Regions from separate parts of the Mycobacterium malmoense genome, predicted to be linked through region 1. Evidence: predicted binding sites of a transcription regulator. Region 1 holds the regulator's gene; the other holds the start of a gene.
The links. Region 1 encodes LexA, which represses DNA repair genes until DNA is damaged. Its sites were predicted from a motif close to CGAACANNTGTTCG; they were not measured.

Region 1 (3,412 bases):
CGCACGGTGTCTTCCACCTGCTGGGCCAGCAGGTGGAGCGCATCGTCGTCGACCTGGCGGCCCTGGCATGCCCGACGGACCCCGCTGACTACCTTCTCCCTGCTGAAAGGCTCGGTGACACCGCTGCGTTTCACGACGGCCAACACCGCGGTCTCCACGGTGGTGAAACGCCGGCCGCACTCGGGGCATGACCGGCGGCGCCGAATGGCCTGGCCTTCATCGGTTTCCCGCGAGTCGATCACCCGGGAATCGGGATGGCGGCAGAACGGACAGTGCATGACCGCTCCTTTGCCGCGCTGGCGTCCGGTTATCGCAGAACACTGACGAGCGTACCCGCGCGCTCCCCGGCGGGGCCAATGCGACCGCGACGCGCGCATGCCCGCCGCCGCGGGGATCGAGGAGCCCTGACGCAGAGCGGTTTTCGCGAGACACCGCGTCAGCCGACGGGCGCGATCAGGGTCTGGCCCGCGACCAGCGCCGGCGAGTTCAGGTCGTTGAGTTCGCGGATGCGCTCGGCAACCTGGCGAGCCGGCAGATCCGGCGCCACCCGGGCGGCGATGTCCTGAAGGGACTCCCCGGGTTCGACCCGCACCACGGCGAGCCGGTCGGGCACGCGGGCGGCCGATCCCGAGGGGTCGCCGTTGACCAGCTGGCCGACATTCGCGACCAACCCCAGCCACAGGGTGATCGCCCCGGCGGCCAGCGCCAGCCCCACAGTCGTCGCCAGCGTCACGGGCCGCCTGCGATGCGGCGCGACGGACATCGCGACGCCGGTGCCGTGGTAGCGCGGTGGCGCGCCCGGCGGCCTCGACGGGCCGGGCCTGCGAGACCGCGCCAGCCCATCCCGACCGGACCGAAGGCCCAGCGCCGGTCCGTTGACCGGGCGCCGAACGCTGCCGGTAAGCGGTGGGCCTGTGTGGATGCCTGTGTGGATGATTGTCATCTGCGTTCCTCCGGTCAACTCATTCTCGCTCGTGTGTTCGACTATAATCGCTCGCGTGTTCGAAACCCGAACATTTGAGCGAAGCGTGTCGGACGAGCGAAACGCTAGACCACACCACCGACAAGCCACCGACAAACCGGTCGGTGCGACCACTGACATGGGCCTCGAGTACCCGATATCGCCGAGAGTTACACGTTTGTTATTCGCCGGCCGCCACGGCCGGTCCGGCGGCAGCCGAGGGCCTTTGCGGGCCGTGACACGCCAAGTCGAACACATGTTTGATTCTTGGCTGCGATGCGGCTACATTCAGTGCATGAGCGACAGCAACGACACCCCATCGGCCGGCTCGGACGGCCGATTACGTTCCGTGGATCCATCGCTGACCGAACGGCAGCGCACCATTCTGAACGTCATCCGTACGTCGGTCACCAGCCGCGGTTACCCGCCGAGCATCAGGGAAATCGGCGACGCCGTCGGTCTGACGTCGACCTCCTCGGTGGCTCACCAGCTGCGCACCCTGGAGCGCAAGGGATACCTGCGCCGCGACCCCAACCGCCCCCGGGCAGTCGACGTCCGTGGCACCGAGGAGACCGCCGCCGCCGAGGCCGGTGTCCGTACCGAGGTCGCCGGCTCGGACGCCCTGCCGGAACCCACCTTTGTCCCCGTCCTCGGGCGCATCGCGGCCGGTGGACCGATCCTCGCCGAAGAAGCCGTCGAGGACGTCTTCCCGCTGCCTCGTGAGCTGGTCGGCGAGGGCACGCTCTTCCTGCTCAAGGTGGTGGGTGACTCGATGGTCGAGGCCGCGATCTGCGACGGCGACTGGGTGGTCGTGCGGCAGCAACACGTCGCCGACAACGGCGACATCGTCGCGGCCATGATCGACGGCGAGGCCACCGTGAAAACGTTCAAGCGCGCGGGCGGTCAGGTGTGGCTGATGCCGCACAACCCGGCGTTCGATCCCATACCCGGTAATGACGCCACCGTGCTCGGCAAGGTCGTCACGGTGATTCGCAAGGTCTAGCGCCCTGCCGCGGCGCGTTCGTTAGCGGCTCAGTCGGCCTTGATGAAGCCGTTGGCTTGCGCGACTTCTTCGCTGGACAGCCAGATTTCGGCGAGCGTGTCGTGATAGAGCTCGCTGCCCGGGGTGTAGTACAGGCCGAAGCGCGCACTGGCCTTGATCGGATATCCGTCGGGCACCTGGTATGGGTCCTCGAGCGGCAGGTGGATTGTCGGGCGCCCAGCGGGGCCCGGTGCCGCGTTGGCGGCTTCGGGGATCACTTCCAAGGCGTCTTCGGCGTCATCTTCGGCGTCGATGGCCGCGTGCCGCCCGGTTCTCGGCTGCGTGTCCGGCGCGACGGCAACCGGGACGACGGTGTCATCGGGAGCGGCGTCCGGATACCCGTCATCCGCGTAGCCAGCGTCGGCCTCCACATAGTCGGCTTCCACATAGTCGGCCTCCACATAGTCGGCTTCCACATAGTCAGCTTCTAGGTAGTCGGCCTCCTCCGAAGCTTCGGGGTAGCCGACTTCGGACAGTTCGGCCTCCGAGACGACGGGTATGGAATCGGTGTCCACCGCGTCGGGATTTTCCTCCTCGGATACGGGCCGCGCCTCGCCGCCGTAGGCGCCGGCGGTTGCGACGTCCTCGGCCAGGTCGGCGGCGGCTCCACGGCTCCAACTGACCCGCGCCGCGGGCCCGGCGTCCGGCGGCGGCTGGAGTTCCGGGGGGTGCAGGTCGCCGAGCGGCAGGTGCTCGGTGGCGAGATCGGCGTCATCGCGCCCCCAGTGCCCGTCGGCCGCGGCCTCGTAGCCGGCATCCGCGCCGCGCTCGGGCTCGTAGGCAGGGGTGTCACGGGCCGAGCGACGACGGCGCCACCCGGCTGCCACCACCACCAACAACACGACCAGCACCAGCACCGGAATAGCGGCGAGCAGCCACCACCAATGCCAGGTGAATGGCTTGGCATGGGAGGGCATCGCCGCCGTGCTTGGCTGGTTCTGCCCCGACACCTGCAGACCGGACAACAGCGGCGCCAGGTTTGCCGGATCGGTGGTGAACGTGTTTTTCGCCCGGTTCCACGAGATCTTGCCGCCGGTGAACTGCTGCGAGACCACGTCGCCGTCGACGGCCTGGTCGTCGACCGGGGCGCCCAGTTTGCCGGTAGGACCGCGGAGCTTGTCCCACGCGGCCTTCATGGCGCCCCGCACGACGAACGCGCCGTGGTCAGCGGTCCAGAAGATCACCGGCTTGTCGGCCGCGGAGAACGTGGCGATCCGGCTGGCATGTCCGATGCCGCCGTCGGACTCGTTGGCGGTGGGAAAACCCAGGTCGCTGCCGACCGGCCCGCCCAGCGACTCGTATTTGGCCAGGATGTCGCTCTCGACGGCGTTCGCGCCGGTGGCCGGGCTGAAGTACACCTTGCCGCCGGCGAAGTTTTGGGCGATTCCATCACCGCCGATGGGATACGG
Region 2 (3,412 bases), 2.2 Mb from region 1:
CGCCGGTGCTCACGATCAGGGCCAGCATTCGCGACGCGGCGTCGGTGGGGTGGATCCTGACCCGGATCGCGTTGGTGGCGCGGTAGCCGGTGATGTTGGCGGTGCCATTGGGCCCGGGATTGCTGTGCTGTGGCTGCAGCGTGACCTCGGTGGTGCTGATGTCCTTGCGGTCGAGGCCGGCGCCGGCCAGCGCGTTGATGACCGCTTGTTGACGGTCATTGGTCCGGTTCATCGCGGCGGTGACGTCGGGCGCGGTGAATTCGATGGCGACGTCGGCGGTCAGGGTGTCCGGAACGCCCTGGACTTGCCCCGAGCCGACGACGGTCACTTGACGCGGATTCGCCCCGTGCGCGGCCTCGGAATGGTCGGAATCACACCCGGACACCGCGGCAATGGCCACGCCGGCGGCAGCCCAAGCTATCGACCTGCGGACAAACCCCGGGGCGCTTCGTGCGATCGGCATGAGCCGACACTAGCGCTCCCGGGAGCGCCGAATCGGTGGTTCTCAGAAGGGCGGGTCGTCGGGCAGGAGTACCGGCGTCGGTTCGTCGGGGGTCCAATCCGGTGGTAGTTCTTCGGGTTCGCGGGGGTCGTTCACCCATCCGCAAAACGGGCTGGTGCTGGGTGTGCCCTTGAACGCAAACAGCATGTCGCGCATGTGGTTTCGGAATTTACGCTCGGCGATTTCCTGCTTGCGGGCCCGTTCGAGCCGGACCCGGGCCTCGTTGACGGGTCGTTGCTCCCGATTGTGCTTGCGCGCCTGGGCAATCCGGGCGCTGCGCTGCTGTGAGCGGCTGCGTCTGCTGGGCGCCGGCGGCGCGCATGCCGGCCCGCGCGGCTGCGGGAAGAGGTCGGCACCCGCCGGAAACGTCCGATAGGTCCGCCCGGTGGGCGAGGTCCAGACGATGGTCCCATCAGCCAGTTGAGTATCGCGCCATCCACCGAATGTCTTGAGCCGATGATGTTGCCTACACAGGCATTTGAGGTTTTCAGCCACCGTCAACCCGCCCGCCGCAGGATTCTGGTGGTTGAACGGAACCGTGTGGTCGATGTCGCAGACCGTGGCCGGGCGGCTACACCCTGGAAACCGACACGTCAGATCCCGACACCGCACGGCGCGTTCCAGTGCCCCCGGTGGCTGATAACGCAGCGCCTGCACCGGGCTGGTCGTCGGATCGGCCACCAGTACCGAGGCCGCGGCGGCCAACGCGCGAACCTGCTCGGCGTCGATGACCCCGTACCCCTGCAAATAACCGGGCTGACTGCTGTCGCCATACACGGTGTGGTCGCTGGCCACCACGTTGATCACCACCTGCGCCCCGCCCCGATCGGGCGGCGCTTCGTCGTCGCCGGCCTTGGTCGGGCAATCGGGTTGCCCGCAGGTGCACGCCAGGCGGCGGCCCTGGGCCAGCGCGGCCAACGCGTCGGCGCGGCGCTGATCCATCGTGCGTGGGTCGGCCGGGCACACCTGCGTGGCAAGCTGCGACAGCCGCCGGTCGAAGGTCGCCGCGGCCGCAGCGCCGACGGTGCCGTAGACCTCGGCCATCCCATTGTCCAGCGCATTGATTCCGATGTGTCGGTCGTCCTCGGCGGCCACGCGGCGCTCCCGGGCGGCATCGGGATCGACGGTGCGTACCGCGGCGTCGACGGCGTTGACGATCCGCTGCCGTGACCAGCCGTGCCAGTTGCCGATGCGCGCGGCCAGCGACTGGTCAAGCTTGGCGATCAGCCCGTCGTCGGTGACCAGATCGGTGCGGCTGATGATCAATCGCACGGTGCGCCAATCAGTTCGCCCCTCGGCCAACAGCGCCGCAACCTTGGGCAATCGGGTGTCCAGTGCCTCGGCATCCGACACCAGATAACTGGCCGCCATCGGTGACAGGTTCATCGCGGCGGCCACCTCGGCACTGGTCTGCTCGAACCCGGTGATTGCCGCATGCCCGCGCTGGGCTTCGGCCCGCTCGGCCGCGGCCACCCGATGCCGGAGCAATGCCGCCACCGCCGCCATCCGCCGCGCCACCAGCATCGATTCCTGCCGATGCGTGGACTCGACCGCCGTCACCAAGGCCGCGGGATCCAGCTTTGATTCGAACATGTGTTCGAGTATATACCAAAGCGCCGACTTCCGCAGCACCGCCCATCACCACCGACGGCGATCAGGGGTGGCCGGCTTGATAGACGCCACCTGCGGCGGGGTTTTGCTAGTCATATCCCGCGGTGGTGGCAAACATACGTTTGTGGTTGCCCCCGGATGGTTTCGCCTTGAACTAAAATTCGGGGGGGGGGTTAACTCTTAGCTAAGAAAACGTCATACAACCATTTGTTCATTTATCGCACAAGGTTTGCGAGGCCCGATGTTTGCTCGGCGAACTTGGCCAACCTCGCCCCAATCCGTCCGAAACTCAGGTTGTTCTCAGCTACGTTCTGGCCATCCGAATTCGACTCACCGATCAAAGGAGATAGTCGTGGATCTCGCAGCCCGCCCCCACATCACCGCCGCAGCCGCCCTGGCCACCGCCGCCATCGCGGCAGGCCCCATGGCCCAGCAGCTACCCGACCTTCACGTCGCCCAACAACTACGCCAGGTGAGCGTGTCCGCCATCCAGCTCACCGACGCCAGCAGCGCCCTTGACCTGTTCTCCGGCGTGGAGAACGAACTCGCCTCGCTCGCCAGCGGAGCCAGCGCGACCGCGGTGCCCGCGAGCCTCGCCAGCGCCGCCTTCAACCCCACCCAGAACCTGATCGTCCAGACCTGGTTGAACACTTTCAACGCCACAGGCACCAACCTGCAAACCATGTTCAACACCTGGAGCAAGCTTCCCTTCCCGCTTTTGCAGCAGATCGGCGCCAACTGGGCCGAGTACGCGAACCTCTACGTCAGCTCGTTCCAACAAGCTGCGGCTGGCGCCGTGGGCTACTTCACCGGGGGTGGGAAGTACCCGCAGTTCGATTTCGTGCCGCTGCTGCAGCAGGCGTGGAGCGCCCTCCTGGCGGGCAATTTCACAAACGCCAAGGGCGTGTTCACCCTCTTGGAAGAAGCCTTCTGGACAGAACCATTTACCCAAATCCTGGCGCCACTCGAAGCGACTCTGAAGATCCCCGTAGACATCACAGGAAATCTCTATCAGGCGGCCAGTTATCTGGACACGACCGGTCTGCTTCTTTTCGGGCTCGGAGTTCTCCTCAATCCGCCCAAGTACGTCGCGTATGCGCTCGATAATAGTTTTGCAGCTGTTTATAGCGACTACACTGCCGGGAATCTGCTGGGGGCGGTGACCAACCTGCTCAATACCCCGGGCGCCGTGGTGAACCAATTCCTCAACAGGAACAGTACAGGCTTACTCTCCAGCACTGGTGTGCTTAACAGTCTGTCGGCGATAGGCAACGGTGTCGTGAAAAGTATTGTTGCTCC

Region 2: the regulator LexA is predicted to act here: its motif matches at 2,225-2,238, upstream of K3U93_RS22970 (HNH endonuclease signature motif containing protein).

What each region holds. Positions count from the first base shown of each region.
Region 1 is NZ_CP080999.1:1,892,355-1,895,766, reverse strand. It holds gene nrdR (transcriptional regulator NrdR) at 1-278, opposite strand, end outside; gene K3U93_RS08860 (LysM peptidoglycan-binding domain-containing protein) at 437-943, opposite strand; gene lexA (transcriptional repressor LexA) at 1,257-1,964, shown strand; gene K3U93_RS08850 (LGFP repeat-containing protein) at 1,994-3,412, opposite strand, start outside.
Region 2 is NZ_CP080999.1:4,968,156-4,971,567, reverse strand. It holds gene K3U93_RS22975 (SIMPL domain-containing protein) at 1-463, opposite strand, end outside; gene K3U93_RS22970 (HNH endonuclease signature motif containing protein) at 506-2,095, opposite strand; gene K3U93_RS22965 (hypothetical protein) at 2,466-3,412, shown strand, end outside.